DNA from 3 places in the Nitrospirillum bahiense genome. Region 2 is predicted to be linked to each of the others. Evidence: riboswitches for the same ligand, from Rfam matches in the RefSeq annotation. Region 2 holds a riboswitch; each other region holds the start of a gene.
What was found. Region 2 has a riboswitch for cobalamin ahead of FBZ88_RS17455 (CbtB domain-containing protein). Riboswitches for the same ligand answer to the same signal wherever they lie in the genome.
Positions count from the first base shown of each region.

Region 1: linked by a shared signal. The riboswitch ahead of cobU (bifunctional adenosylcobinamide kinase/adenosylcobinamide-phosphate guanylyltransferase) and the one ahead of FBZ88_RS17455 (CbtB domain-containing protein) in region 2 are both predicted to bind cobalamin.
Region 3: linked by a shared signal. The riboswitch ahead of FBZ88_RS01450 (TonB-dependent receptor) and the one ahead of FBZ88_RS17455 (CbtB domain-containing protein) in region 2 are both predicted to bind cobalamin.

Region 1 is NZ_VITO01000008.1:181,665-192,060, reverse strand. Features, by position in the region: gene FBZ88_RS13885 (cobyric acid synthase) at 1-1,293, opposite strand, end outside; gene cobO (cob(I)yrinic acid a,c-diamide adenosyltransferase) at 1,293-1,913, opposite strand; gene cobU (bifunctional adenosylcobinamide kinase/adenosylcobinamide-phosphate guanylyltransferase) at 1,932-2,456, opposite strand; cobalamin riboswitch at 2,619-2,845, opposite strand; gene FBZ88_RS13870 (glycosyltransferase 87 family protein) at 2,994-4,199, shown strand; gene FBZ88_RS13865 (efflux RND transporter permease subunit) at 4,430-7,645, shown strand; gene FBZ88_RS13860 (efflux RND transporter periplasmic adaptor subunit) at 7,665-8,825, shown strand; gene FBZ88_RS31340 (hypothetical protein) at 8,931-9,065, opposite strand; gene FBZ88_RS13855 (substrate-binding periplasmic protein) at 9,508-10,113, shown strand; gene FBZ88_RS13850 (helicase-related protein) at 10,203-10,396, shown strand, end outside.
Region 2 is NZ_VITO01000011.1:192,289-202,684, forward strand. Features, by position in the region: gene FBZ88_RS17435 (nSTAND1 domain-containing NTPase) at 1-648, shown strand, start outside; gene FBZ88_RS17440 (hypothetical protein) at 655-1,068, shown strand; gene FBZ88_RS30325 (response regulator transcription factor) at 1,283-1,783, shown strand; gene FBZ88_RS17450 (histidine phosphatase family protein) at 1,881-2,510, opposite strand; cobalamin riboswitch at 2,512-2,690, shown strand; gene FBZ88_RS17455 (CbtB domain-containing protein) at 2,710-2,928, shown strand; gene FBZ88_RS17460 (CbtA family protein) at 2,950-3,774, shown strand; gene FBZ88_RS17465 (EamA family transporter) at 3,878-4,732, shown strand; gene FBZ88_RS17470 (YbcC family protein) at 4,755-7,133, opposite strand; gene FBZ88_RS17475 (proton-conducting transporter transmembrane domain-containing protein) at 7,160-8,701, opposite strand; gene FBZ88_RS17480 (LysR family transcriptional regulator) at 8,822-9,718, shown strand; gene FBZ88_RS17485 (IS110 family transposase) at 9,751-10,146, opposite strand.
Region 3 is NZ_VITO01000001.1:332,732-343,127, reverse strand. Features, by position in the region: gene FBZ88_RS01470 (cytochrome-c peroxidase) at 1-1,131, opposite strand, end outside; gene FBZ88_RS01465 (acid phosphatase) at 1,292-2,833, shown strand; gene FBZ88_RS01460 (hypothetical protein) at 2,908-3,495, opposite strand; gene FBZ88_RS31200 (hypothetical protein) at 3,502-3,636, opposite strand; gene FBZ88_RS01455 (4'-phosphopantetheinyl transferase family protein) at 3,865-4,584, shown strand; gene FBZ88_RS01450 (TonB-dependent receptor) at 4,585-6,627, opposite strand; cobalamin riboswitch at 6,767-6,996, opposite strand; gene FBZ88_RS01445 (DEAD/DEAH box helicase) at 7,392-8,993, shown strand; gene FBZ88_RS01440 (hypothetical protein) at 9,043-9,279, shown strand; gene FBZ88_RS01435 (DUF2177 family protein) at 9,383-9,802, shown strand; gene FBZ88_RS01430 (hypothetical protein) at 9,781-10,269, opposite strand; gene FBZ88_RS01425 (DUF1295 domain-containing protein) at 10,343-10,396, opposite strand, start outside.

The DNA.
Region 1 (10,396 bases), on a different contig from region 2:
GACAGCCCCTTCCGCCACCATGCCGCCGCCCTCGGTGTCCAGATGCAGCAGCGGCCGGGCGCTATCCGGCCCCTGGGTCACGCCCAGATGCATCTCATAGCCCGTGAGGGCCGACCCGCTGGCGGCATCACGGCCCGTCACCGCCCGCAGGGTCTTGGCTGGGGCCAGCACGGTTTCAACGTCCAGGTAGCCCAGGCCGGCGGCGGTGCCGGGTGGCCCCTCGATGCCGTCGGGGTCGGCCACGGTGCGGCCCAGCATCTGATAGCCGCCGCACAGGCCAAGCACCCAGCCGCCCCGGCGCACGTGGCCCGCCAGGTCGATGTCCCACCCCTGCGCACGGAAGAAGGCCAGGTCGGCCAGCGTCGCCTTGGACCCCGGCAGGATGACGCCGTGGGCGTCGCCCGGCAGGGGCCGGCCGGGGGGCACCATCGCCACCGTGACACCCGGTTCCAGCCGCAAGGGGTCGAGGTCATCGAAATTGGCGATGCGCGACAGCATGGGCACCGCGATGCGCAAGGGCCCACCGGAGGCGCGCTTCGCCCAGTGGGCCAAGTCCATGCCGTCCTCGGCCGGCAGGCGGGCCGCCGCCGGCTGGTGCGGCATGACGCCGAAGCAGGGCCAGCTGGTGCGGGCCTCGATCTCCGTCACGCCCTTTTCGAACAGGCGGACGTCGCCGCGGAACTTGTTGATGAGGAAGCCGCGGATCTGGGCGCGATCCTCCACGTCCAGCACGCGATGGGTGCCCACCAGGCTGGCGATGACGCCGCCCCGGTCGATGTCGCCGGCCAATACCACCGGTACGCCGGCCGCGCGAGCGAAGCCCATGTTGGCGATGTCGCCGGCGCGCAGGTTGGTTTCCGCCGGGCTGCCCGCCCCCTCCACCACCACCAGGTCGCACTCCCCCCGCAGGCGGTGGAAGCTTTCCAGCACGGCCGGCAGCAGCTCCCCCTTGCGGCGCTGGTAGGCGGAGGCCTGGGCATTGCCCAGCACGCGGCCACGCAGCACCAGTTGCGCGCCCAGGTCCGTCTGCGGCTTCAGCAGCACCGGGTTCATGTCCACCGAGGGTGCCACACCGCAGGCGCGGGCCTGCAGCGCCTGGGCGCGGCCGATCTCCCCCCCATCCGGCGTCACGGCGGCGTTGTTGGACATGTTCTGCGGCTTGAATGGGCGCACCCGCAGGCCGCGCCGCGTGTAGGCCCGGGCCAGGGCCGCCACCAGCAGCGACTTGCCCACATCCGAACCGGTGCCCTGGATCATCAGGGCGCGGGCGCCCCCGGTGGTGCGGTCGGCCATCAGAAGTCGATCCCGCGCTGCGCCTTGATCCCAGCCTGGAAGGGATGCTTCACCGCCTGGAACTCCGTCACCAGATCGGCGGCCTCGATGATCTCGGGCTTGGCGTTGCGGCCGGTGACCAGGACATGGGTGTCGGGCAGGCGGGCGTTCAGCCCGGCCAGCACCTCGGCCACATCCAGGTAGCCGTAGCGCAGCACGATGTTGATCTCGTCCAGCACCACCAGGTGGTACTGCGGGTCGGCCAGCATGCGGCGGCCCAGCTCCCACGCGCGGACGGCGGCGGCGATGTCACGTTCCTTGTCCTGGGTGTCCCAGGTGAAGCCCTCGCCCATCACATGGTGGTCGATCAGGTCGGAAAAGCGCGTCAGCGCCGTCTGCTCCCCCGTCGCCCAATTGCCCTTCACGAACTGGATGAATCCCACCCGCAGGCCATAACCGGCGGTGCGCAGCATCATGCCCAGCGCCGCCGTGGTCTTGCCCTTGCCGGGGCCCGTGTGGACCATCAGCAGGCCCTTCTCCCGCGTGGCCTGCGCCACGCGCGCGTCCTGCACCGCCTTGCGCTTCTGCATCTTCTCGCGATGGCGGGCGGCTTCGTCATCCGGGGACTCAAGATCGGCCATGGCTACCTCCTTCCGGTCTTATTTCACTTTCAGGGGCAGGCCCGCCACCGTCAGGAACACCTGCGACGCCGTGGCCGCCAGGCGCTGGTGCAGGCGGCCGGCATGGTCGCGGAAGGCGCGAGCCAGCGCGTTCTCCGGCACGATGCCCATGCCCACTTCATTTCCCACCAGAACGGTGGCGCCCGTACGGGCGGCCAGCGCCGCCTCCAGCGCGGCGACGGCGGCGGCCACGTCCCGGTCGGCCAGCATGACGTTGGTCAGCCATAGCGTCAGGCAATCGACCAGAACCGGCCCATCGCCGGCGGCGGCCAGCGCGCCGGCAAGGTCCAGCAGCACCTCCACCGTCGTCCAGCCGGGCACCCGCTCGGCCTGGTGGCGGCCGATGCGGTCGCGCATTTCGTCATCCCAGGCCTGGGCGGTGGCGATATAGGTCCAGGGGCCCGGCAGGGCGGTCACCAGCCCTTCGGCGAAGCGGCTTTTGCCGGAGCGGGCGCCACCCAGGACCAGGGTGACACCGGAGACGGCCGTGTGCTCGTGCGTCATCAGTCAGTTCCATCCCACCCGGTCTCACGCACCGGTGGTACCAGAGGCCAAGACCGGCCGGAAGGATGGGATAGTCTTTCGACGAGACCGGAGGCCCACGGGCCCCCTGGGGCCCGCATCACCGCTGACCGGTTCCGCCGGGACACCCCGCCCCCGCGACCACGCGCAATGCCGCCGGCGGCAGGTCTCCTGGCTCACGGGTCAGGGCGCCGGCCCGGCCTTCCCAGGTTCCGTTGGAAACCCAGTGGCCAATCCCCGCGCGGCGGGGTGGGCGGCGCTCACCGTTCACAGTTGCGGGGGCAGCCATGGAGTCGGATGCCGGGCATCCCCACCACGTTCCCTTTTCATCCACAGGCGTGCCTCGTGGAACCGTCGGCGTCGGCAGGCTTACGGCAATCGCCCGTACTGGGCAAGGGCGGCGTCGCGACATTTTATCGCAAATATGCAACGGCCAGGCCTTGACACTTGACCTTGAGCGCAAAGGTGTTAGGCATAGACCATAGAGCCTATTACCTATGAGATAGGTTATCCCGCAACATGGTTCGTCCGCCACTTCCTTCCCTGGCCCGCCCGCTGGTGTTCGGCCTGGCCCTCTGGGCGGTCGCCTTGGTGGCGATCGAGGCGCAGGTAATTAGTGGACGGTTCGTTTCTGAATTCCACATCTATGCCGAGGCCACCTGGGCCTGGTGGCGGGGCGCGGAGATTTACGAGGACGGCATCAACGGCTTCCTTTACCTGCCGTCCAGCGCCGTGCTGTTCACCCCCTGGGCCTATCTGCCGCCCCTGCTGGGGGACGCCCTGTGGCGCCTGAGCCTGCTGGCGGTGTGCTGGTGGGGGGTAGCCCGGCTGTGCCGCCTGCTGGCGCCGGCGGACTGCCCGGGGGCGGGCTGGCAACGGCTGTTCGGTGTCGCCCTGCTGGCGGCGCTGCCCATCGGCGTGGTGGATCTGCGCGGCGCCCAGACGGAATTCCTGATGCTGGGCCTGATGCTGGCCGGCCTGGCCGACGTGGCGGAAGGCCGGTGGCGCCGCGCCGCCTTCCTGCTGGCACTGGCCGGCGCGTTCAAGCCGCAGGCCCTGGCCCTGGTCATGCTGGCCTTCGCCCTGTGGCCCCGCCTGCGCCTGTCCCTGGCGCTGTGGCTGGCGGCAGCCCTGGCCCTGCCCCTGGCGCACTGGGACCCCGGTTACGCCCTGGCCGAATATGGCCAGCTGGTGCGCAAGACCATGAGCAGCGCCAACCCCGGCGGCGGCGTCTGGCATGATTTCGCCAATGGCCTGGCCACCCTGGGCCTGCCGCTGGACCTGATGGTGCAGACCGTCATCCGCGCCCTGGCCGGCGTCGCCGTGCTGATCCTGGCACGCGGCACCGTCAGCCGCCTGCCGGCCCCCAAGGCCGCCGCCACCGTGGCGGCGTTGATGGTCACCTATCTGCTGCTGTTCAACCCGCGTACGGTCCTCGGCCATTTCGGCGATATGGCGCTGGTCGCCGGCGCCCTGGCGGGCTGGGAATTCCATGTCCGCCGCAACCGCGCACTGGGCTGGATGCTGGTGCTGCTGTGTTTCGCGCTGACCACCCACGTCTGGACGCGGGGCCTGCACCTGGCCACCGCCACGTGGTTCAAGCCGTTGCTGGCGTGCGGTTTCGGCCTGTACGTGCTGGTCCGCTGGGTGCCTTCCCGGCCTGCCACAGGCCCTCAGGACGCCACCCAGGATGCACTGCGGGAGAGCTTGGCAATTCAAGGTTAGCCGCCTTTACAATTCCCTTCGCCGAAAGATGCAGTGACGCAGACCACAGTTTTGCGATTTGGTGGCGATTGGTCGCGGCATGCCTAAATTCGAACCGTTGCGTATCGAAGTAGGTTCCCCTTAACCGTCAAGCGCGTTAATTATTTGGGGCTGTGCCGGGCGGGGGGCGACCTCGGCCCCTGGGCGTAGCGTTGCATTTTTCCGCATCGCATTGCCGGAGCCCCGTCCTCATGTGGATCGTCGCCTACGCCCTGAGGCGTCCTTATAGTTTCGCCGTGCTGGCCGGCCTGATCACGCTGCTGGGCGTGCTGAGCCTGTTCCGGATGCCCACGGACATCTTCCCCGAGGTGGAGATCCCCACGGTCACCGTGGTGTGGAGCTACTCGGGCCTGGACGCGCAGGAGATGACGGGCAAGATCACCGCCTTTGGTGAGCTGGCCATCATCAACACCGCCGACAACGTGGCGGAGGTGGAATCCGAGACGTCCAACGGCGTGGGCATCATCCGCACCACCTTCCAGCCGGGCGTGAACATCGACCTGGCCATCTCGCAGATCTCCGCCATCTGCCAGACCATCCTGAAGCGCATGCCCACGGGCACTCAGCCGCCGCTGATAGTGCAGTACAGCCGGTCCTCCGTGCCCATCCTGCAGCTGGCCCTGTCGTCCGACACAATGTCCGAGGCGCAGCTGTACGACTATGGCCGCATCACCATCCGGTCGCAGATCAGCGACATCCCCGGCATGCGGCTGCCCCTGCCCTACGGCGGCAACGCGCGCCAGATCATGGTCGACATCGACCCGGACAAGCTGCGCAGCTATGGCCTGACCCCCAATGACGTCAATAAGGCCATCACCGCCCAGAACCTGAACCTGCCGTCCGGTACCGCCAAGATCGGCGACACCGAATACCAGGTGGGCCTGAACAGCTCGCCCATCGCCGTCGATACCTTCAACGACATCCCCCTGCGCGACGTGAACGGCCGCACCGTGTTCATGCGCGACGTGGCCAATGTCCGCGACGGCGCCGCCGTGCAGACCAACGTGGTGCATGCCGACGGCCAGCCCGCCGTGCTGCTGACCATCATGAAGCTGGGTGGCGCCAGCACCCTGGCGGTGGTGGACGAGGTCATGCGCCGGCTGCCGGAGATCCGCAAGGCGGCGCCCGAGGGCATGCGCATCCAGCCGCTGTTCGACCAGACCACCTTCATCAAGCACGCCATGGAAGGCATCCAGCACGAGGGCTTGATCGTCGGCGCCCTGGTGGCCATCCTGATCCTGCTGTTCCTGGGTGGTTGGCGCAGCACGGCCATCGTGCTGACCTCCATCCCGCTGTCCATTCTGACGGCCGTGGCCGTGCTTTCCATGGCCGGCCACACCCTGAACGTGATGACCCTGGGCGGCCTGGCGCTGGCCATCGGCATCCTGGTGGACGACGGCACCGTGGCCATCGAGAACATCCACCGGCACATCGGCATGGGCAAGCCGCTGCGCCAGGCCATCCTGGAAGGCTCGGACGAGGTGGCCTTCCCGGCCCTGGTTTCGACGCTGTGCATCTGTATCGTGTTCGTGCCCATCTTCTTCCTGCACGGTATCGCCAAGTACCTGTTCTCGCCCCTGGCGCTGGCCGTCATCTCCTCCATGCTGATGAGCTACGTGCTGTCGCGGACCCTGGTCCCGGCCATGGCCGCCTGGCTACTGCCGGCGGAACTGCGCGGCCACGGCCATGGCGAGGAGGGCAACCATGGCCACGTTGCGCCCACGACCGGCCTGGCCGGCGCCTGGGCGCGCTTCCATACCGGGTTCGAGCGCGGCTTCGAGGGCCTGCGCCAGCGGTACCTGAGGGTGCTGGGCGGCGGCCTGTCACGGCCGTGGATGGTAACCGGTTTCGCCGTGGTGCTGCTGGTCTGTGCCGCCGCCACCATTCCCTTCGTCGGCACCAACTTCTTCCCCGAGGTCGATGCCGGCCAGTTCCGCCTGCACGTCCGCACCCCCGCCGGCACCCGGCTGGAGGAAGCGTCGCGTCAGTTCGGCGCCATCGAGCGGTCCATCCGCAAGATCATCCCGCCAGAGGAACTGGGCCTGATCATCGACAACATCGGCCTGCCCGACCCGGTGAACCTGGGCCTGACCGACAGCGTCACCGTCAGCTCCGCCGACGGTGAAATCCTGGGTGCCCTGACCGAGAAGCGGTCGCGGCCCACCCATGAGTATGTCGAGCAGATCCGCGCCATGGTGGCCAAGGATTACCCGGGCGTTGAGATCTTCCAAAAGCCCGGCGACATCACCAGCCAGATCCTGAACGGTGCCGTGCCCACCCCCATCGACATCCGCATCATCGGCACGGCCCGCGGGCCCAACGCCCTGATCGCGGAGGACCTACGCCAGCGCTTCAAGAACATCCCGGGCCTGGTGGACGTGACGCTGCGCCAGGTGACGGCCACCCCGGCCTACCGCATCGAGGTCGACCGGGCCCGCGCCGCCGAGCTGGGCCTGACCCAGAACGACGTGGCGCAGGAGGTGCTGGTGTCGCTGGCGTCCTCCGGCGTGGTCAATCCCAGCTACTGGATGGATGTCAATTCGCTGGTCATCTACCCGGTCGTGGTGCAGTCGCCGCAGCGCCTGATGGCCTCGGCCGAGGATCTGCTGAACACTCCCATCCATTCCACACGGGTGACCACGCCGGTGCTGCTGCGCAATGTCGCCAAGCTGGTGCCGACCAAGGTGGCCGCGGACATCAGCCGCACCTCCTTCGCCCCCCGCTACGACGTCATCGCCAACGTCTCCGGCCGTGACCTGGGCTCGGTCGGCCGCGACATCAAGGCCGCCATCGACGCCGTGCGCCCGCAGCTGAAGCCCGGCAACCGCATCGAGATGGGCGGCCAGATCAAGACCATGGAACAGGCCTACGGCGACATCGCCGCCGGCATGGCCCTGGCCGTTGTCTTCGTCTACATGCTGATGGTGGTGAACTTCCAGTCGTGGCTGGACCCGCTGATCGTGCTGGGGGCCACCCCCGCCGCCATCCTGGGCGGCGCCGTCATGCTGCTGCTGACCGGCACCACCTTCAGCGAACCGGCCCTAATGGGTATGATCATGGTCATTGGTGTCGCCACCGCCAACAGCGTGCTGATGGTATCCTTCGCCAACCAGCGGCGCGAACAGGGCCTGACACCCCTGGACGCCATGGCGGAGGCAGGCGGCGCCCGCCTGCGCCCCGTCATGATGACGGCGCTGGCCATGGTGCTGGGCATGATCCCCATGGCCCTGGCGCTGAGCGAGGGTGGCGAGCAGAACGCCCCCCTGGCCCGCGCGGTGATGGGCGGGCTGCTGTTCTCGACACCCATGACCCTGCTGGCGGTTCCAGCGTTGTACGTCCTGCTGCATCGCCGGCGCCATGCCGTGCTTGCCACCACCACCGTTCCCGCCGGCTCGGCCGCCGAGTGATTTTAGGAGTCTGATGATTATGAGCGCCGCCCCTAAGACCACCGTCCGCCGCCGGTCCTGGATGCTGGGCACCGCCGTCGTGGCCCTGGCCGCCATCGGCCTGGTGTCTGCCCCCCACCTGGCCAGCGGCACCAAGGCCCCGCCGGAAGCCCGGCCGCAGGCCCCGCTGCAGGTGAAGACCACCAACCCCAAGCCCGTCAAGTCGTCCGACGGCCTGCTGCTGCCGGCCCAGACCCAGGCCCTGACGGAATACACCGTCTACGCCCGCGTCTCCGGCTATATCGGCAAGCGCCTGGTGGACATCGGCGACGTGGTGAAGGCTGGCCAGACCCTGGCCGTCATCGAGGCGCCCGACCAAGACCAGCAGCTGATGCAGGCCCGCGCCTCGCAGCACCAGGCGGAAGCCAATCTGGCCCTGGCCAAGTCCAACTACAGCCGGTCCAAGTCCCTGCTGGGCGACGGCTGGGTGACGCGCGAGACCTATGACACGCGCGAGTCCGCCCTGAACGCTGCCCAGGCCGACCTGGAGGCCGCCATCGCCAACGTGAAGCGGCTGGAGCAGCTGACCGCCTACAAGACGGTGACGACGGCCATCGACGGCATCATCACCCAGCGCCTGGTGGAACAGGGCGACTTGGTGGTGGCCGACGCCAGCAGCGGCAAGGCCCTGTACCAGGTGTCGCGCCAGGACCACCTACGCCTTGTCATCGACGTGCCTCAGGGCCAGGTGCCAGCCGTGGCGGTGGGCGCCGCGGTGGACGCCAGCTTCGTGGAGTTCCCCGGCCGCAGCTTCCCGGCCAAGGTGGTGCGCATCTCGCACGCGGTGGATAGCACCAGCGGCACCATGCGGGTGGAGGCCGACCTGCCCAATCCCGACCTGACCCTGCCGGCCGGCATGCGCGGCAACGCGCATTTCCCCGAGGCCGGCGCCCGGGTGCTGGCCCTGCCGGTGAACACCATCGTCACCCGGCCGGAAGGCAAGCGCGTCGCCGTGGTCGATGGCGAGGGCAAGGTGCGTTTCCACCCCGTGACCCTGGGCCGTGAGTTCAACACCACGGTCGAGGTGGTGGGCGGCGTCAGCGACAAGGACCGCGTGGTGCTGAACCCCAACACCATGCTGAACGACGGCGACGCCGTGACGGTGGCGGAAGACGCGCCCAAGGACGGCGCGGCGAAGTAAGGGCCTGGCGTCATCGAAAAAAACAAGCGGCCGCTCCCCCCCAGGAGCGGCCGCTTGCTGTTGCGCCGGATGGGCCGGCACCTGGTACAAGCGTAAGGATGAGCCTTACCAGGGCTCGCAGCCCTGGCACTCGATCGGGCTGGCCATGGCGACCTCGCGCTCAGCCGTCATGTGGCTGGTGGCATAGACGCCGACACCGACCAAAACCAGGCACGCCATAACGATCTTCTTGAAAGACATGGATTTTCCCCCATCAAAGCGCCGGTCGGGACAATCCCGATGGCAGGCGAAAGCAGGGGAAAGCAAACCTCGGGCCACTTTTCAGACCCTCTACCATCAGGACAGTTTTCAGGTCTTGAAACGGCAAGCCATTGTTAATCCGTTAAGATTTGAGTTATTAGGAAAGTGGCGGCGCAGTCGCGGGCAATATTATTATTGCCGGTGGGCAATAACGTCTCTTGGCGGGTAGGCAGAAATGACCCATCCTATCGCTCTTTTCCGTCGATTGGGGGCCTGACCCGTGGGCGCCACCGCGAGTTTAATTGGCAGCTTGTTCTTAAGCGTTATCGCGAGTGGTACTGGCCTGTCCAGCGCCGTGGATCAACCCAGCGGCAAACCGGTTATTCAGTTCCTCTATCCTGACGTGGGTCCTTTTCTGCAGGGCGTTTCGGATGGCGAGGCCGTGCGCGGCCCCATCGCCGCCCGGGTAGAGGCATTGGCCGCCAAGGCCGGGTATGAGATCAGCTGGCTAGGGCCCATCCCCCGCAACCGTATTCTCGCGGACTTGCAGGACGGCAGGGCGGCCTGCACCCCCAACGTCATCAAGACACCGGACCGCGAGGCGCGGTTCAAGTTCACCAAGCCCATTTTCCCGCAGATTGACTGGGTGGTCATCACCAAGAAGAACGCGGAGTGGATCAAGGCCTATCCTTCGATCCAAGCGCTGCTGCGCGACAAGGCCCGTGTCTATGGCAGCATGCTGGGCGCGTCCAAGGGGCCGGTGATAGACGCCATGACGGCCGAGGAGGCCAGTCACGTCCGCCCCATCCGCGGCACGCCGTCGGATCTGGTGAAGATGATCGCGTCCGGACATGTGGATTACAGCATCGTATCCGGTTCGGAGGACGCCAAGGCGGCCGCCATCTCGGCCGGCGTCGATCCATCGGAGATCGTCGCCGTCCACTTTCCCGAACTGTCCGCCGTGGGCGCCGGGCGCATCATGTGCGCGCAGACGGTGGGCGACGACCTGATCGCCGCCTTTGACCGGGCGCTGGCTGGCGCACGTTGAACCGGCGTGGGCCCAAGACGGGTGGACGGCAGCGGCCCGGCGGCCCATAAAGGCGGAACGTCCTGTTCTTTCCGGTCTTTCTCGCTGCGATGACGCCCGACACCACCCCGCACGTCCCCGATTCCGAATCCCACAGCTGGGATCCCGACCTGCTGCTGGCCGTCGCCACGACGGAGGAAGGCTGCGCCACCTTGGCCCAGCTGGGCCTGGTGCGCCCTCGCCAAGCGGCGGCCATGGGGCTGGTGCCCCTGCCCCTGGTCTTTCCCGACAAGGAACAGGTTTG
Region 2 (10,396 bases):
AAAACGGAACCTGCTCTCGTCGGCTTGAATCAAGCGATGGAACAGATCGAAGACAGCCTGCGCAAGGAACCGGAGAATCAACGGTGGCGGGTCACCCGGTTGGAAATCCGCTTGCTGAGCGTGCGCGCGGAACTGGCCCTTGGGAAGGCCCTGATCCTACTGCCGGATATACTCAATATTGAGGCTGAGGTTGAGCAGATGCTGGGGACCAATCCCACGGATGATTTGCTCCAGCGTCAGAAAGCTCAGGCTCTGCTCCTCCACGGTATCGCCTTGGCCGCCGGGGGGGGATTGGACGCGGCACGACTGAAAATCGATGAAGCGGCGGGAATCGCCCGCGTATCAGTGGATCGTGACCGGAAGGACAGGCTCCGATCTATCCTCCTGTCCAGCACATTGCTTGCCGAAGCGGAGATCGATTTGAAGCGCGGCGCCGATGAGGCCGCGAAGCAGGCCTGCCAGGATGCGGTTGGCGTTCTGCGCGCCATCGCCCCTTCAAGCAATGACTTTCGTGTTCTCGACCCTTGGGTCCGCGCCAATCGGTGTGGCGGAGACCAGGGTGCGGCGGATGCTGGTGCCCGGATCCTGGATCAAATGGGATATCGGGAAGTGGACTATCTAAAAACTTCAATCAAGCAGAAGGAGTGATATAAGATGTCAGAGAAAGAGATTCCCTCTGGACAGATCGAAATATCAATTAGAATTGAAAGTAACCCAAAAAAGGGTGGTAAGTATATTTGGTATTATAACGGACTATCATCTTCAAGTTTCTCAATACGGGTTCCTCCTGATGTCGGGTATATCAAATTCACTTTGGATGATGCTACACAGTCCAGGTTTGTGTTCAGGTCCCCTGACATTACCCAATTCGAGGGTTATACGGACTTGGCGGCGGACTATACGGATAGCTGCGTTACCGTGACTGACAATCAGGCGAACCAGAATTACGCCACGGTCGGTGAGATTCTTTTGAACGCTGAGGCGGTCGTCAACGGTGTCGGCACCGGCCAACTGATCTCATCCGATCCAGAATTTACCAATACCGGCGGCGAGTTCTGTCCTTCCTAGCCCATAAAGCCATAAGCCAGATGAAGTCCGGCCCGGTCCTGCTTAAGGTCCGGGCCATTTCCCTTCCGGCCAAGCGCATCGCTCGTTAAAAACATTCCTATTGTTATTCAATAGGTTATCATCCGGCAAGATAACAGAAGGAAGAATTCTTCCGGTCGCTGGCAAGGTGGTTGGGCCGTTGGCGCGGGGGCGTCACGGCGACGACAACCCACCGATGGGCCAGCACATCATGAATCGTTATACCACCCGAGAGCGCCAAGTCCTGGACCTGACCGGGCAAGGCCTGACCAGTTCGCAGATCGCCGCCACGCTGGGCGCCTCGGAACTGACCATCCGCAAGCACCGCTCCAACATCATGCGCAAGGCGGGGCTGACCTCGACCGCGCAACTGATCGCCTACGCCCGGGATGTCACCGCGCCGCAACTACCGCCGCCAGCGTTGGCTTGGGATGTCCTGGGGCCGCGCGAGGCGGAGGTGGTGCGCTACGTCGCGGCCGGCCTGACCAGCAAGGAAATCGCCCGCCTTATTGATATCAGCCCACGCACTGTCCAGAAGCACCGGGAACGCGCGGGTGAAAAGTTGGGGGTGCATACACTTCAGGAAATCATCATCCGGGCCCAGTCGTCGCCGGACGTCCGGTCCGCCAATCAGCTGGGGCCTTCGCCAGGCGAAGGCGGAAGCACCCCGAACTGTGATTCCGTCTGTCGAGCGTGAGTGAACAACACGAAGGATCGGGCTGCCCGGATCTCCATCTCGGCAGGGGGAAGGTCCGGAACTGCAGCCAACTCCAGCCGATGACGCCGCCAAGCTTTCATGCCGGGTCGCGTAAAGGCCGGGGCAGGGTCAGCGCGTCCACTCCCGTGGCGCGCACGGCCCAGCGCCGGTGCCAGCGCAGATCGGTCAGCGACAGCGGCACGATGTCCAGCCGCCAGAAGGCTCGCGGCGGCGCCTCCAGCACGATTGCCACCGCCATGCGGATCACGGCCGGGTGGGTGACGGCCAGGGTGTGTCCCTCCGCCGTCCCATGCTCCAGCCACAGCGCCACCCGCGCCCGCAGCTGCGCCAGCGACTCAGCCCCATGGGGGCGGGCCTCCGGATCGCCCAGCCAGGCGCCCACCGCGTCCGCCTCATGGGCCGACAGGTCGGCCAGGCTGCGGCCCTGCCAGGCGCCCACGTCCAGGTCGGCGAGGCCCGTGTCCTCATGCGCCTCCACACCCAGGGCGCCGGCCAGCGCGTCCGCCGTCTGCCGCGCGCGGGTTTCAGGCGCCGTCCAAAGGCGATCCACCTTGCGCAGGGCACGTACCTCCGCCAGCAGGGCGGCCTGGGCCAGGCCTGCCTCCTCGGCCGCGTCGTCTGCGCGTGGGAAGAGGGCGTCACGCTGGGCCCGGGTGGGGGCGTGGGCCAGCAGGGTCAGGCGGCCAATGACATTGGGGGCTGTCATGGAGATAGTCCTTGAATGCGGTGCGGCCCCTCCCTACCATCAACGGATCGCCCGCGCATGGGGGAAGCCGGTGCAAATCCGGCACGGTCGCGCCACTGTAACCGAACGCCGAAGCCTTTCCAGGGCGTGCGGAAGCCAGACCCCCCGGCGCATGACACAGACCGCATACGGGACGCGTAATCCCAGGGAGCGTTTTTTCATGGCCCACGCCACTACCCATTCCGGCACCCCCGCCGTTGCCCTGCCGGTGATCTCCGCCGCTGAACTGCTGCCCTGGGCCGTGTTCGGCGGGCTGCTGCTGGTGCTGATGGTCTATTTCGTGGGGGCGGAGCAGGGCGCCACCTCCATGATCCAGGGCCGTGAGGTGCATGAGTTCGTGCACGACGCCCGCCATTTGCTGGGCTTCCCCTGCCACTGAGGCGGGCGGACCCTCGCCATCATGGTTGGAATTTATCTCGCCCGCGGGATGCTCATCGGCATCCTGGCGGGTTTGCTTGCCTTCGGCGTGGCCACGCTGATTGGCGAGCCGCCGGTCGAACGCGCCATCGCCTTCGAGGCGGCCCAGGCGACGGGGGGGCATGGGCATCATGACGCGGCCGCCACCCCTGACACCGTTGAGGCGGGGCACAGCCATCATCATCATGACGCCCAGGCGGCGGATGAGGAGGAGGAGCTGTTCAGCCGCGGCACGCAGGGCGGCTGGGGCCTGCTGACCGGCTTGCTGGTCTATGGCGCCGCCGTGGGCGGGCTGTTCGCTCTGACCTATGCCTACGCCCAGGGCCGCATGGGCACCCTGGGGCCTCGTGACCTGGCCGCCGTCCTGGCCCTGCTGGGTTTCCTGGCCGTGGTTCTGGTGCCAGCCTTCAAGTATCCGGCCAATCCCCCGGCGGTGGGCAATCCTGACACCATCCAGCAGCGCACCGCCCTGTTCTTCATCCTGCTGATCCTGTCCGTCACCGCCATGGCGGCGGCCGTGGTCACCGCCCGCCGGTTGGCCGCCCGCTGGGGTACCTGGAACGCCGGCTTCGCCGGCGGCGCCCTGTTCCTGGCGGTCATGATCGTGGCGGGATACGCCTTGCCCGAGGTGAATGAGGTGCCGGAGACATTCCCGGCCCAGCTGCTGTGGCGCTTTCGCATCGCCTCCTGGGGCATCCATGCCGCCCTGTGGGCGGCGCTGGGACTTGGCTTTGGCTGGTTGTGCGAACGGGCGCAGTCCCGTGATCTTCAGGCCCTGCGCCGGGGTGACCGGCCGGCGCTATTCTGACATCGATAATGCCACGCCGGGCAGCCATTCATGACCGGTCGATGACAGCGGTCCGCCGCCAACCGTAGAAATGGACGCTCCCGTCGCAGGATCGCTCCATCCCATGTCCATCGCCGTCTTCGCCATCGTCCTGTTCGCGGCCCTGCTGCATGCCAGCTGGAACGCCCTGGTCAAGGGGGCGGGGGACAAGCTGATGGCGGCCGTCCTGGTGGCGGGCGGCGCGGCCCTCATCGCCATCGTGACGCTGCCCTTCCTGCCCCTGCCGGCGGCGGCCAGCTGGCCCTATCTGGTGACGTCCAGCGTCCTGCAGATCCTCTACCTGACCCTGGTTGCCCGCGCCTATCACGTCGCGGACATGAGCCAGACCTATCCCCTGATGCGGGGGACGGCGCCGCTGCTGGTGGCGCTGGTCAGCGGGCTGTGGCTGCATGAGGCGCTGTCCCTTCATGCCCTGCTGGGGGTTGGTGTGATCTGCGCCGGCATCCTCAGCATGGCGTGGATGGGCCGGCGCGGCGGGCCGGGCCTGACGGGGGGCGGCACCACCGGCACCCGGCTGGCCCTGCTGACCGCCCTGGTCATCGCCGGTTACACCCTGGTTGACGGCCATGGCGTCCGTCTGTCGGGCGCGCCCGCGTCCTATGTGCTGTGGGGTGTGCTGCTCAACGGTTTGCCGCTTGTGGCTTGGGCGTTGCTGGCCCGGCGCCGGACATTCCTGCAGCATGTTATCCGCCAGTGGCCGCGGGGCCTGGTGGGCGGCGCCGGCACCCTGATCTCCTACGGCCTGGCCCTGTGGGCCATGACCGTGGCGCCCGTCGCCGTCATCGCCGCCCTGCGCGAAAGCTCCATCCTGTTCGGCACCGCCATTGCCGGCCTGGTGCTGAAGGAGCGGGTGGGCCCTCGCCGCCTGGCCGCCGCCTGCCTCATCGCCGTGGGTGCCATGGTGTTGCGCCTGGCGTGAGGCGGGCGGCGGAACGATCGCCTCATGCGGCGCGGGCCAGCGCGGCCTCGTCCCAGCCGGTGCCGCGATGCCAGCGCGCGGTGATACGCCCGCGTTCCAGGGCGAACAGGGTCAGCCAGCCGTTATCGAACAGCGACCGCACCTGCTCGTGGCGGGCCAGCACCTCGGCGATCGCGTGCCGGGGCGCCTCCACCAGGACCGACAGGCGCAGGGGCGTGTGGACCAGGCGCTCGCCGTCGTGGACGGCTTGCCAGGGCAGGCCGGTGCGCAGCATGCCGCCGTTGCCCTCCACCACGCCGATGCCGGCGGTGACATTGTGGATCAGCTTGTCCCCGCCGCCGAACAGTGTGGGTGCCACGGCCGATCCGTAATATTGCAGGCTGATCCAGCTGGCCACCACCACCGGCGCCGTCAGGATCAATTCCAGGGTGGCGAAATCACAATCCTCCCGCCAGTCGTAGGAATGCAGGAAGGCCCGGCCCTTCAGGTCGCCGGAGGCGGTCACGGCGCGCGGGGCGGCGACGAAGGCGGCGCACCCGGCCAGCCCCCATTCCGGCCGGATCTCGGCCCAGTTGCGGGCGCGGGCCGACAGCGATGCCGCACTGGCGCCGGGAAGGCGTGCCGCCCGTTCCAGACGCACCTGGCGCCCCGCCCTGTCCAGCCAGTCGCGGGCGCGGCGGATGTCCGCTTCATGATCCCGGCCGGCGCCATCGGTATAAAGGGTGACGCGATCGGTGACCGTGTCATGCAGGCCGGCCAGGAACAGGGTGTCGGCCGGCAGATCGATGCCATAGGCGGGCAGGCCCGCCCGCGTCTCCGGATCGTTCAGCAAGCCCGCCAGCAGGCGGGCGGAGACGTTGCCCGGATGACCGCCGCAGGCGCCGCAGTGATAGGCGCTGTGGTGCGGATTGTTGTGCAGCGTCGCGCCATGGCCGATCAGCAGCACCAGCCGCGCATGATCCTGGATCAGCGACATGGCTTTCAGCACCTGTGCCGCAGTCGCCGCCTTCACATCCGCCGGCAGGGCGGGCGTAAAGGCCGGCGCCGTGTCGGTCGCCCGTGCCCGGCCCAGCCCCAGGGCGTCACGCAACAGCTTCACAGCGTATAGGGGCCCGGCCGATTCCACGAAGGCGAAGGAGGATACCGCCGCCTGGCGGAACCGTCCCAGCGCGCGGGCAGAGCGGGCGGCGATGCGCCGCTGCCGGTCCTGGGCGGGTGGCAGGGGGATGCTGGAGTGCAGGCGGGGCGGCAACAGGACGGGCAGCCGTGCCTCCCTCAGGTCGGACGCGGCCGGACGGTGGTCCACGGGCAGGCCGAAGAAGCCGGCGAAGCCCAGCGTGCCGATGCCGGTGTCCTGGCTTTCCAAGGCCCGCCGGAACGGTTCCGACCGCACGTCGATGCAGAACGCGGCCTGCAATAAGGGCCGGTCCCCGGGAGTGGCCGTATCAGCTCCCCGCAGCACCGTGTCCAGCTCCCGCTGATAGGCCATTTCCGCCGCGTGCTGCAGGATGGTGTCGGCCACCAGGTCGGCGTCCGGCGTCACCGGCTGCGCGTGGGCGGCCAGCACCTCCGCCCAGGCCGGGGCCACCGCCGGCACATGGGCCAGCAGGGCCTCTTCCCACACCAGGCGGATGGCCAGAAGGTCGGCCAGCGTACCGTCGCCATCGTCCGCCAGCTCGGCCTGCCACTGCAGCCAGCGCGCATGCTGGGCCCAGCCCCCAAGGTCGGTCAGCAGCCGGTGGAAGGCCGTCTCCGCCGCGTCGGCCGTGAGATCCAGCGCGGCGGCGGCGCGCAGCAGGGCGCGGCCTGGGGTATCCGGGCATTGGGCGACATGACGGCAGAACCCCGTCAGGCCGGCCAGCTCGGGCGTCAGGTCATGGGTTGCCCATTCCCGCCAGGCGGCGAAGGCCGATGATCCCGGGGCCGGCGTCCACAGGGCCTGTCCCCGGTCGAAATGACCCGCCGCCCAAAGCCCCAGGCAGCGGCGGATGATAGCGGGCCAGTCGGTGCCGGTGGCGCGCGCCGCCAGATCCGCGATGGTGGGCAACGCCTGCGGCGTGGGCTGGTCCTGATGGGCCAGTGCCGTCAGGGCGGTCCCGTCGGCCGGCTTGCCCGGATGGGGGCAGGCGGCCAGTGCCGCCGCCAGGTCGCCGGCGGTGATCTCCCCCTTGGCGATCATGGCGGCGTAATCCGCGCGGCTGCGGGTCAGGCGGACCCCGGCGACACGGGCCAGCCGGGCGGCGGCCTGCGCCAAATCTTCCCCGGTCTGGCCCAGGAAGGGATTGACGGCCACCGTGGCGTCCAAGGGAAAGGCGGGCGGGATGGCGCGCATCGCCGCCTCGGCCGCCGCGAACAGGGCCTTGGCCGGTGCCGGCGCGATGTCGGGCTGATCGTGGAACATGGTGTCGTCTCCCGTGGTGACTGTCGTCAGGACCGGACGGCGCGGAAGCCGCCGATCAGGCGGTCGAGTGCGGCGTTGAGATAGAACCCGTTGGCGATATGGACTCGCAGGCCCGCCGCCGCCGGATGGTGGGCCCAGTGGGGGAACAGCGCCTGCGCCACCGCCACCCCGCAGAAGGAGGTGACGGTCAGCCCGATCAACGCCCATTCCAGCGCCCCCGCCACCGGCGGGGCGGGCAGGGTGCCACCGCCCGCATGCACCGCCAGCGCCTGCAGCCCGAAGTAGGAGAGGGTGACGGCGGTGGAGGCGACCAGCGTGCGCTGGGTCAACGCCCGGGGTGCTGCGTCCGCCAGCCCCTGCGCCACCAGGTAGCCGACCCCCGTTACCAGGATCAGGCCCAGGGCCAGCGCCTGCGGCGGTTTCGGCCCGGCCAGCAGGGTGAAGCCGACGGCGGCCAGACTGTAGAGAGCCAGCGCCAGCCCGAAGGCGCGGATCACCGCCCCGACACCGGGGGTCGCCACCGGACCGGGGCGCCGGGAGGCCTGCACCGCCCGGATGGCCCCGCCGGAGGACAGGAAGGCGTGCGCCTTGTAGAGCGAGTGCGCCAGGATGTGCAGCATCGCCACCGGCCACAGGCCCAGCCCGCACTGCAGCAGCATGAAGCCCATCTGCGCCACCGTGGACCAGGCCAGGGCCGTCTTGACCGCGCCCTGTGTCAGCATGACCAAGGCGCCGAACAGGGCGGTGAACCCACCCAGCATCACCAGTGCCGCCATGGCCTCCGGGCTGGCCTGCACTAGCCAGGCCAGGCGGATCAGCAGGAGCCCGCCGCTGTTGATGATGCCGGCATGCAGCAGGGCCGACACAGGCGTCGGCGCCTCCATCACCTCGGTCAGCCAGCCATGCAGGGGGAAGGCCGCCGTCTTCAGCAAGGCGGCCAGGACCAGCAGGCCCGCGGCCCCCTGCGCCGCCGGGAGAAGCGGTGCCAGCCGGGCGGCGGCTTCGATCGTCGCGATGTCCATGGTGCCATAGGCCAGCCACAGCAGGCCGGTGGCCAGGATCAGCGCGGCGTCGCCGGCCCCCCAGACCAGGGTGAATTTCGCGGCCGCGCGACGCGCCGGCGCCCGGTCGGGGAAGAACAGCAGAAGCTGGCGCAGCACCAGGCCGATGGCTGCCAGCGCCGGCACCAGCAGCGCCAGGCTGCCGGCCTGCACCTGCAGCAGCACCAGGCCCAGCACTGTCAGCATCAGGGCATGGAACCACCCCTCCCGGGCGGCACCATCCAGGTAGGTGCGGCTGTAGCGGATCACCACCCAGCCGATGAAGGCGACGGTCGGCGCGACCAGGGCGTTGACGACATCCAGGCGCATCAGCGGCCCGTCATACCCCCCTCCCTGGCCCACCCCCAGGAACGCGAACCGCGCCGCGCCGGCCAGGCATAGTGCCAAGGCGGCCAATGCCGCCCCCTCGGCGATCAGGGGAATGGGCCGGGGGCGCCGGCCGGGGCGCAGCAGGGCGATGGCTGCCGCGGCCAGCAGCACGGCCGGGGCAAGGCTCGACAACGGCATCGAACTCTCCAGGGAAACGCGGCCCAGGATTGGAACGCAGGCAGGAGATAGCTCTTGCGCGAATTCCAGAAAATTACATCTTTTAAAGAAGTACGTTCTATTTATTGGAATGGTCTCGGCATGGCTTCACTCAACTTGCACCATTTGCGCTTGTTTCGCGCCGTCGCCGCCGAGGGCACCGTGACCGGGGCCGCGCGGCAGTTGAATCTTTCCCCCTCCGCCCTATCGACCCAGCTGCGCACGCTGGAGGACAGCCTGGGCCACCCCCTGTTCGAGCGCCGGGGGCGCGGCCTGATCCTGACGGAGGCGGGACGTATCGCGCTGGACCATGCGGTGGCGATCTTCCGTTTGGCGGAGGACCTGTCCGCCACCTTGCGCAATGCCGGCGGCGGGCAGCGTGCGCTGCGCGTCGGGGCGCTCGCCACCCTGTCGCGAAACTTCCAGATCGGCTTCCTGCGGCCCCTGCTAGGCAGGCCGGATGTGGAGGTCGTGCTGCGTTCCGGCTCCCAGGGCGAACTGCTGCGCGGGTTGGACAGCCTGGCGCTGGACGTAGTGCTGACGAACCTGGCCCCGCCCCGCGATGCCGCCAGCCCCTACCTGATCCATCGCCTGGATGAACAGGCGGTCAGCCTCATCGGCACACCGGCCCGGCTTGGCCCTGCCCCGGGCGACGATTCCAGCGGCGGCGTTCCACTGGCGACCCTGCTGACCCGCCACCCCCTGATCCTGCCCACCTTGGAAACTGCGCTGCGGGCGACGTTCGACGCGCTGGTGGCGCAGCTGGGCATCCCGGTGCGCATCGCCGCCGAGGTGGACGACATGGCCATGATCCGTCTCATGGTGCGTGAGGACGCCGGCCTGGCCGTCATCCCCCCCATCGTGGTGCGGGATGAGTTGAGCAATGGCGAGTTGGTGGAGGCCGGGCGCCTGCCCAGCGTGGTCGAAAGTTTCCTGGCTGTGACGCTGGAGCGCCGCTTCCCCAACCCGCTGCTGGCGGAGTTGTTGACCAGGGGCTGAGGACGGTCCGTCATGCTGGTGGATCAGCGCGATCAAAGACGCCGCAGAGACGCGCCCGTCCGGGATAGCGCGTTGATCAGCTGCGCCCACTGCCTCACAAAACACTGATGGGTCCGGAAGGTGACCGGCCGGGCTTGATGTTTCGCGCTCTTCACCGCAACGAAATGAAGGTTCGGGTGGCGGGCTGCTTCCGGGATCGCCTTGGCGTCCGCCGCGTCGCTCTTCTGCCGCTTCACGAACGGCTTCACGTCAATCGGCGGGATCAGCCGAACCTCATGCCCCGCACCTTCAGCAATCTGGCCCCAGTAGGGGCTGTTCGAGCCTGCTTCCATTGCAACGATGCAGTGAGGCTGCCCCGTCAGAAACGCTATCAGCGTCTGCCGTGAAAAAGCGTGGTTGAACAATACCTTGCCGGAAAAGTCCGGCATGCGGACCTGGAAAATGCCGCTTGGTCAGGTCTATCGCCACCAAGTACGTCGTGGTCAGGCGCCATCCATAACGATGGCCAGCAGACATCATCGCCTGATCCGCCGATGCCGGAGAAGGAGGGCATCAACACCATCAGTTCAGTATGCTCGTTTAACGATAAAGCCCTTCACATGTCCGCGAGAATCGAGTCAATGGGTTCGGAAGCTCTGATGTTGTGATTAAAACTGACAAGATCACATAACCCGTACT
Region 3 (10,396 bases), on a different contig from region 2:
GTGAATGTCCCGTTCGTTCAGCGCCGGCGGGTCGCCCGGGTGCCGGCCGAAGGGCGCCTCCATGTTGACGGCCGCCAGTACTGTGCCCTGCGCGGCCACCGGCAGGTCGTCGAACTTCATGACGCTGCCGTCGGTCCGGCGCGGGTACCATTTGCCGGGGTCGCTGTCGCGCTCCGCATAGAACTCCATCACCTGCCGCAGGGTGTGGAAGACGCCGTTGTGCATGAACACCTGGCGCAGCGCCACGTTGCGCAGGGTGGGGGTGCGGAAACGGCCGCAGTAATCGGCGACGCCGGTGAAATCCGTGCGCAGCGGCCCGCACAGGCCCTGGTCGAAATAGCGGGGGTCGGCGTTGGCCGGGATGTCGCGGTTGCGCGGCACCCCGATGGCGATCAAGCCATAGTCGGTGAAGTGCGGCGGCGTGCCGTCGTTGCCCCGCCGGCTGATGTGGCAGCTGGCGCAGTTGCCCCGCGCCGGATCCTCGAACGCCTCCAGCCCGCGCCGTTCGTCGTCCGTCAGCGTCGCCTTGCCTGCCAGAAAGGCGTCGTACTTGCTGGTGTAGGGATGGAACAGGGCCCCGTCCTGTTGGAAGACGTCCAGCGCCCGCAGCGCCAGGTCCACCACATCCGCCTGTTCCCCCGCCGTTACGCCCACCGCGCCGCGCAACTGGGCGCCATAGCCCGCCCGCTCCAGCCGGCCCGCCAGGTCGGCGGGATCGGTGTTGCCCATCTCAAACGGGCCGAACAAGGGCACGCGGGCCTGTTCCCGCTGGCCGTCCACCCGGCCGTCCCAGGTCAGGCCGCCGGTGGGGCCGTTGTCGATGCTCTCGTCCCCCTCATCCTCCGGCGTGCGGTAGTGCTCGGCGAAGGGGGGGACGTCCTGCAAGTACATGAGGGACGGCACGGCGCGCAGGCCCGGCGTTCTGCCATCCGCACCGCCCAGGCGCACAGCCGCCCCGTCGGGCGGGCCGAAGGCGTGCGCCGGGTCGTGGCAGCTCGCGCAAGCGAGGGTGCCGCTGGCCGACAGGCCGGGGTCGAAGAACAGCCGCCGCCCCACCTCCGCCAGGGCCGCCGCCTGGCGGCGCACCTCCGCCCGGCTCAGGCCCTGGGCCGTGGCGGGGGGCGGCACCATCAGCCAGACGGCCCCCAGGCCCAGGAAAATCGCCGCACCCAGCGCGACGCGGCCGCGCCGGGGGATGTGTTTTTTTGTGTCTGCGTATAAGACCTTCAGCAAAAGCGAAACGACGAAGAAGGGGAACATCATGGCAATGGGCATGGGGCGGAGCGGAAGCTTGCGTCAGGGTGTGGCCGCGGTGGCGCTGGCCGCCGGCATCATGGCAGGGTTTGGTGACCGGGCGATGGCGGCCAAGCCGGCCGATGACCTGGACAAGATCAAGACCGTGGTGGTGATTTACGCGGAAAACCGCGGCTTCGACAACCTGTACGGCACCTTCCCCGGCGCCAACGGCATCGCCGACGCGCCCCAGGACAGTCTGGCGCAGCGCGACCGCGACGGGTCCGTCCTCAAGGAACTGCCCCCCATCTGGAAGGGCCTGACCGCCCGTGGCGTGACGCCGGAGGTGACGCAGGCCCAGACGGAGCATTTGCCCAACCAGCCTTTCGCCATCGATGATCCCAAGGGTTTCAACCTGGGCCAGGGCGTCATCACCCGCGACCTGGTGCACCGGTTCTATGAGAACCAGATGCAGATCGACGGCGGCAAGAACGACAAGTTCGTGGCCTATGCCGACAGCGGCGCCCTGGTCATGGGCCATTACGACGGTGCCAAGCAGGCGATGTGGACGCTGGCGCAGCAGTACACGCTGGCCGACAACTTCTTCATGGGCGGATTCGGCGGTTCCTTCTTCAACCACTTCGTCCTGATCTGCTCGTGCGCGCCCTATTACCCGCATGCCGACCAGGGCCCGGCCAAGGGCTCGATCTCGGTGGTGGAGCCTGACCGCGTCAGCCTGACGCTGGCGCCCAACTCGCCCAAGTCGGCCATCGAGGGCGCGCCGAAGTTCGTGAACAGCGGCAACCTGACGCCCGACTTCTATGCCGTGAACACCATGCAGCCGTCCTACCAGCCCAGCGCCAACAAGCCAGCGCAGGGCGGCGATCCCGCATTGGCCGATCCGGCCAACCCCACCACCCTGCCGCCGCAGACCATGACCAACATCGGCGACCTGCTGAGCCAGAAGAAGGTGAGCTGGGCCTGGTACAGCGGTGCCTGGCAGGCGACGCTGGACCACGGCAACGCCGAGCCCGTGCCCAACTTCCAGTACCACCACCAGCCCTTCAACTACTTCGCCAGCACCGCCCCGGGCACGAAGGCGCGCAAGGAGCACCTCCGCGACGGCGGGCTGGAGGGCAAGGCCTTCATCAAGGACATCGACGCCGGCACGCTGCCCACCGTCACCTTCTACAAGCCCCAGGGCAACCTGACCCAGCATTCCGGTTATGCCGACGTGGCCTCGGGCGACGCCCACATCGCCGACATCGTGAAGCACCTGCAGGCCTCGCCGCAGTGGAAGAACATGCTGGTCGTGGTGACCTATGACGAGAACGGCGGCTACTGGGACCACGTGGCCCCGCCCAAGGCCGACCGCTGGGGTCCCGGCACCCGCATCCCGGCCATCATCATCTCGCCCTATGCCAGGAAGGGCTATATCGACCACACCTTCTACGACACCACCTCCATTCTGCGCTTCATCACCCGCCGCTTCGACCTGCCCAAGCTGGAAGGCATCAAGCAGCGCGACGCCGCCCTGGCCGCCAACGGCAGCCCGGCCCTGGGCGACCTGACCGGGGCGCTGGATCTCGCCCAGAAATAGATGGCCGAGGGGTTCGGATTTAAGCGGAGCGGGCGCCGGCGACGGCGCCCGTTTTCGTTTCAGCCCGTTTCACTTCAGAACGCGTACTTCACCGTCAGGCTCAGCACCGGGTACCAGCTGTAGTCCTTCACATCGTCGCGCAGTTCCTGGCGCTCGGCTTCCAGGCGGCTTTCGAAGTCGGGGGTGGTGGTGACGGGGCCGCTGGCGTCGAGGGAGACCTTGGGCGTGCCGTGGTATATGGCCCCGAGGTCGAAGCCGAAGCGCCAACGGTCGGCCACCGCGCCCTCATAGCCCACGCCGATATAAGGGGCGAAGCGGTTGAAGGCGATTTTGCCGTTCAGGCTGCCGACCTCGCTGGCGGTGTAGGTCATGCCGTGGATGGTGTAGGTGGCGTTTTGCGGCGTACCCTTCAGGTCGACCTCGTTCAGGTTCAGGCGCGCGCCGGCGGTTACGCGCCAGCCGTCGCCGAAGGGATGCAGGTCGGCCAGGAGGCCGAAGGACTCCAGCGTGGCGTCGCCGTCATAGCGTACGTCGCGCACCGTGTGGTTGGCGGAAAAGCTGAAGCCGTTGGCGTTCAGGCGCAGGCCGAAACGGTCATCGAAGCGGGCACCGACCTCCGCCCCCAGGCCCAGGGTGCTGACCACCGGCCCGACGCTCAGCAAGGGACCTCAGCCCGCCGGATCGGCCGTCTGCGCCTGGGCGGTGAGCGCGGCGGACACGGTCGCCAGCGCCACTGTGGCGGCCAGGATGCGGCGGGCGTTGCGGCGGTTGGGCATAGTCGTCGGGGCTCCGGTCACGGTCATGCTGCGCTTCAACAGGCTGGCCGCACGCCGTGTTCCTTGGGGATTCGGGGGATCATTTTCCGGATAGGGCGGCAATACCTTCGGCGATGGGGATATCCCCAGCCGTAGCGGGGCAATATATGGATTACCGCGTCGGTTGGGGGCCGGGGGACCGGGCCCTTGACAGGGGGCGGCCGGGCGCCTGTTCTGGCCGGGCTTTCTGATCCCCTGTCGCCTGAACGAATGACCATGCCGCTGCTGCGGACCCTGCCCCTGAGCACGCTGGATGACGCGGCCTATGACCGCCTGTGGCCCCTGCTGGATGAGGGGGAACGGGCGCGGGCCCGTCGCTTCGTGTTCGAGGTCAACCGGCGGGAATATGTGGCGGCCCACGGCCTGGCCCGGCTGTGGCTGGGCCGCCTGCTAGGCCGGCCGCCGGCGGCGCTGGCCTTCGCCCCCCTCACACCGCAGGGCAAGCCTGGTCTGGTGGACGCGCCGGCGGGGCTGGATTTCAACCTGTCGCACACCGACGGCCTGGTGGCCTGTGCCGTGACCCTGGAGGTTGGCACACGGATAGGCGTGGATGTGGAGCGCGGCGAACGCCGCATCGGGGCGGAGTTGGCGACGGCCATGTTCGCGGCGGAGGAACTGGCTTGGCTGGATGCCCGCCCCGCCGGGCGCAGCGGGCCGGACCTAGTGACCTTCTGGACCCTGAAGGAGGCCTACATCAAGGCCCTGGGCCTGGGCCTGTCGCTGCCCACCGACAGCTTCGCGATCGCGCTGGATGGCCCGACCTTGATCCGCGACGGCGGCTCCCTACCGGTGGGCCAGGCCTGCCGGCTGTGGGTGCGCGACCTGTCCAGCGGTCACGCGGCCGCCGTGGCTTGGATGGGACCGGCCTGGATTGAAGGGAAGGGCCAGCCCCCCACCGATCTGGTGATGGAGGAGGGGCTGGCCGACCTGTGGTGATCAGAAACTTTGGGCCACGGTAAACCGGACGGAGCGGGGCTCCAGCGGGTGGGCGTGCAGATCGCCGACACCTTCCGCCGGTTCGCCCTTCAGGCGGTCGGTGTAATAATAGTCGGCGGCGTCATCCTTGCTGTCGAAGACGTTGTAGAGGCCGATGCCGAAGCGCAGGCCGCTTTGCAGCGTGTAGTTGGCCGTCAGGTTCCATTCCTGGCTGCCCGACGAGTGCACGCTGTTGTCCTCGACCAGCGGGTGGGCGCCGAAATAGCGGTATTCCACCCCACCTGACCAGGGGCCGAGGTCACGCAGATAGATGCCCAGCGAGCCGATCAGCTTGGGCGCGTCGGGGATGAAGCTGCCGGCTGGATCGCTGTCGGTATAGCGGGCGTGGCTGAAGGCCATGCTGCCGTAGAATTCCAGCCAGCTGAACGGGTTGTAGGTGGTGTTCAACTCCACCCCGCGCCGGCGGCTGGGGCGCCCGGCCTCCGTCTGGCCGACATCGGCGTCGTAGGTCAACTCCGACACGAAATCCATCTGGAAGGCCGTCAGCGTGGCGGTCAGGTTGGGCAGGATGGTGCTGCGGATGCCCACCTCCTCGCCATCGGCCTTGGCCAGCAAGGGGGCGTTCCCCTGCGATGCTCCCCGCACGTCGTCGCTGTGGAAGCCGCGGCCGGCGCTGAGGTAGACCTCCGTTCCCTGCCACAGGGTGGCGATGGCGCTGCCCTTGGGCTGGAACAGGCGGGCGGCCACCACGCCGGCGTTGCTGCCGTGGTCGGTGGCGGTCAGGTAATCCTCGCGCATGCCCACCACAGTGCGTAGCCAGGGCGTCCAATGGCTGGTCGCCTGGACATAGGCGCCGCCGCCGGTCTCCTGAACGTTGTCGTTGCTCAGCTGGGCATAGGCCACGCGGGCCCGGGTCGCCCGCAGGTCGACATGCACATCGTCGAAGCGGGTGTCCAGGCCGGCGACCACCTCATGGTCCAGGCCCAGCAGGTTCACGAGCCGGCTGTAGCTGACGGCGCCGCCGGCCACCATGCGGTTCTCATCCTGGGCGTGCTGGTCGCCCTGGACGGGATTGTCCAGGAAATGGGTGAAGTTGTTCCACAGCGTCAGTTGGTTGTTGATGACATAGGCGTTGGCCGTCACCTCGCCGCCAGCCAGCCAGCCGGCCTCGACCGGCATGGCAAAGGTGCCCGACAGGCTCATGCGCCGCGCCTGGCCGCCATCCGTGGGGTCCAGGGTGCCATAGCGGCCGATCAGGCCTTGCGCGATGGCGCGTTCAGGCTGGTCGGTGGTGGCGTTCCACAGGCCACGGTAATACATGGCCGTCACGCTGAAGCCGTCGTCCCGCGCGCCCTGGCTGTAGCGCAGCACGGCGTTGCCCTTGCGCAAATTGTCCGGATGGTCCCAGGGGCCGTCATAATGCACCAGCTCACCGCCCGCCATCAGCTGGCCGGCGCCCAACTTCGTGGTGCCGGCGGCGAAGGCGCGCTGATAGCCCAGCGTGCCCGCCGTCAGCGCCACCTGGGCCGGAACCTCGTCCAGGTAACCCATCTGGATGGACCCGACGGCAGAGAAGTCACCCTGCGCCGCGAAGTAGGGGCCCTTGGTGTAGCCGATGCCGCTGGCCAGCTCGGGAATCACGAAATTCAGGTCGGTGTAGCCCTGGCCGTGCGCATGGGTGCGCATATTCACCGGCATGCCGTCCACGCTGGTGGCCATGTCGGTGCCGTGGTCCAGGTTGAAGCCACGCAGCAGATACTGGTTGGCCTTGCCCTCGCCGCTATGGCTGGTGACCACCAGGCCGGGCACCGTCTCCAGCATCTGGCCCACGCGATAGGCGGGCAACAGATCCAGTTCCTCCTTCACCACCACGCCCTGGCTGGAGGTGGCGGCCGTGCCGATCAGGTCGCGGCGGGCGGCGGTGACCACCACGTCGTCGAGGGGGACGGGGGACGACGCGTCGTCGTCCATGCCGGCGGCAAGGGCGGCCGGGCAGCTCAGCAATAGCAGCGATGTTGTTATTCCGGTAAGGAAACGACCCATGGTTGGTTGGCCTTTGGCAACGTGACACGTCACCACGGGCCAAAGATCGGATCACCCACCATCGGCCTGGATATTCCCCAAACGGCCGGAACGGCGGGCGCCCTTTCCCCACTGGTGCACCCCGCCCAATGTGCCCGTGCGTGACCACGGCGTGACGGCAGGTCTCCTGGCTCACGGGTCATCACCCTGGCACCGCCTTCCCGGTTTCCCAGTGGCTTCGATCCCCACCGCGATAGCATGCGCGGGGATGGTGTCGGGCTCGCCGTTCACAGTTGCGGGGGCAGCCGCGGCATCGGGGAGGGAATTCCCCACCGCGTTCCCTTTTCATCCCGCCCGGACAGGGCGGGAACCGTCAGGGCTTTTCTACGGGGAATTGCAGGCGCATGCAAACGCGATGTGGCAGCGCGGGGGTGAGCACCCTGGCGCACAAGCTTGGCGGTTGTGTGACAACGGCCACCCACGCCGGGGCATGGCAGCAATTCGGGGGGCTTCGAGCGATTTCCCTTGTACCTGGGACCGCTCACAGCCACTTATGCGGTCTTAAGGAATGGATGGCATCATCCGTTCCCATGCCGGGCCGCTGGGTCCGGCGGTATCCCCCGGGTGGCGCGTAGCGGTGGCGGCCAAATCGCCCCTGTAGCACCCAGGGCATACTCGACCTTCTGACACATGCCTGCCGGCACGCGCCCGGGCAAGGGCTTGACCGCGATCCGCGGCCGCGAGAAACGAACGCGGCCGGCGCGTCGCCCTGGGATTCCAAGACATTGACCGCTTTCGACACCCTTTCCCTGCGGCCTGAGATTCAGGCCGCTTTGGCCCAGCTGGGCCATCACACCGCCACCCCCATCCAGGCGCGGGCCATTCCCCATGCGCTGGAGGGCCGCGACATTCTGGGCATCGCCCAGACGGGCACCGGCAAGACCGCCGCCTTCACCCTGCCCATCCTGCAGCGCCTGGGGGCCGCCCCCTCGGCCCTGCCGCTGCGCATGCCGCGCGCGCTGATCCTGACCCCGACGCGTGAGCTGGCGGTGCAGATCGGCGAGAGCATCACCAATTACGGCGTGGGTCTGAAGCTCAGCCACACCGTCATCCTGGGCGGCGTCGGCCAGGGCAGCCAGGTGAAGGCGCTGGCCAACGGCATCGATATCCTGGTGGCCACGCCCGGCCGCCTCCTGGACCTGATGACCCAGGGCCACGTGCGCCTGGACAAGGTCGAGGTGCTGGTGCTGGACGAAGCCGACCGCATGCTGGACATGGGTTTCATCCACAGCCTGCGGAAGATCATGGCCAAGCTGCCGGCCAACCGGCAGACGCTGTTCTTCTCCGCCACCATGCCGGCCGACGTGTCGGAGCTGGCGAACAAGATGTTGCGCGACCCGCTGCGGGTCGAGGTCACGCCCGTTTCCACGACGGCGGAGCGCATCACGCAGCAGGTCATCTTCGTGCCGGCGGCAGAAAAGCGCCATGTGCTGGTCGACCTGATCCGGGGTGACGCCGGCATGCAGCGCAGCATCGTCTTCACCCGCACCAAGCACGGCGCCAACCGCGTGTCGGCCCAGCTGGAGCAGGCGGGCATCGAGGCCGCCGCCATCCACGGCAACAAGTCGCAGAATGCGCGGCAGAAGGCGCTGGACGGCTTCCGCGCCGGCACCGTGCGCGTGCTGGTGGCGACCGACATCGCCGCGCGCGGCATCGACGTGGACGGCGTCACTCACGTGGTGAACTTTGAGTTGCCCAACGAGCCGGAGACCTATGTGCATCGCATCGGCCGCACCGCCCGTGCCGGCGCCTCCGGCGTCGCCGTGTCGCTGTGCACGGCCGATGGGGATGAGCGCGCCTACCTGCGCGACATCGAGAAGCTGATCCGCAAGTCCATCCCGGTGGGTGAGCGGCCCGAGGCCACGCCCCAGGCCGCCGCCGCCCCGGTGAGCCGTCCGCCCCTGCCGGCCCGCCAGCCGCGCAACGGCGGCGGCAATGGCGGTCGCGGGCAGCCCCGCGGCCAGCGCGGCGCCGAGGGTCAGGCAGAGGCTCGGCCCCAGGGCCAACGGCCCGCCCGGAATGATGGCCAGCGGCCAGCCCGTAACGACGGCCAGCGGCCGGCCCGGACGGAGGGCAACCGCCCGCAGGGCCCGCGTCCTGAAGGGGTGCGTCCCGAGGGCGGCCGTCCGCAGCAGCAAGCGCGCCCGCAGGGTCAGCGTCCGGCCCAGCCGCAAGGGCAGCGTCCCAACGCCCCCCGTCCGGCCGCGCCGCGCCCCGTGCAGGATGGCCGTGGCACCCAGTTCTCCAGTTTCGTGGCGGCCTTGAACGCCAACGAAGACCAGCAGCCGTCGCGCGAGGATCGCAACCGTCCGCGCCGCCGCCGCTGAGCCGCACCACGTCTGAGTTTTGATGGTTCTTTAGGAAGAGGAGGTCCCCATGGGCCGCAGCAGCAAGCCGAAATCCAAGTCCGTCAGCGAATTCGTCCTGTTCGACGTCCTGTATGACGATGGTTCGCGGTCGTCCAACCGCCGCGTCCCCTCGTCCGAACTGGGCGGCCTGGACGGTGACGAGCCCGCCCGCGCCATCATCGAGGCGCAGGACCGCGAAATTGCAGCCATGTCCGGCAACCCGCGTGGCCGCATCAAGACGCTGACCCGCTCGCCGGTCCGGTGAGCGCCGGGCTGATCCATCCGCATCGCCGACGCGTATTGAGAAACGTCCCGTGCCCAGGCCCGGGGCGTTTTTCTTTTTTTGGCTTTGCGGGGAGGAAAAGGCCTTGGGACCACTGCTGCGCCAGGCCGCGATCTACGCGGCGACCCTTATCGCCTTCCTGGCCCTGGATGCCGTCTGGCTGACCCGCATGGTTGGGTTTTACCGCCAGGTGATGGGCGACATGGTGGCGCCCCAGCCGCGTCTGGGGCCGGCTGCCGTGTTCTACCTGCTCATGGCGGGCGGCATCGTCTTCTTTTGCGTGGAACCGGCGACGCGGTCGGAGGCGCCGCTGATGCAGGCGCTGATGCGCGGCGCGGTGTTCGGTCTTCTCACCTACGGCACGTACGACCTTACCAACCATGCCACCTTGCGCCTGTGGTCCGCCCGGCTGAGCGCGCTGGACATGGCGTGGGGGACCATTTTGACCGCCGTGGCGGCGGCGGCCGGCTGCACCACCGCCCTCTATTTCAGCAAGAATCCATAATGGTTGCCGCCGGCCGTGCGGTTCACGGTCTGGCCTGGGGTATAGTCGAAGGTATCGTCCAGGGTCAGGCGCACGAAGATGGGCTTTCCCATCATGTCCACGTGCGCCAAATCCGCTATCTCATAGTGCACATGCACCTTGCCACCGGCCAATGACACCAGGGTGACATCGCCGCCGATGCAGACCTGGCCGTTGAACTTGGCGCGCACGTAGTAAGTGTCGCGCCCATCCGCCAGAACGGTGGATTCGACACGCCGTACGTCCACCGGCGTCAGCGGCAGCTCGATCCGGTACATGGTCAGCACGTCCGTGCCTGTGGGGCGGGTCGTGTGGAGGTCCAGGGCGCAGGCGGCCTGCAACATCTTCTGGTCCGGTCCGGGGCCCATGGGGTCATCGCCGGAGCACCCGCCTAGCGCCAGGCCGGTGACCAAGGCCAGGACCGCCCCCATCTTCATCCCTTGCCGCATGCCCATCCCCCGATACGCTATCCCCCGGGCGGCCGATCGCCCCCGCCAGCTAATCGTCCGGTGGGGCGGACGGTCAAGGATCTATTCCGTGTCCCGCCTCAGTGTCCCGCCGGGGCGGCCAGGGGAA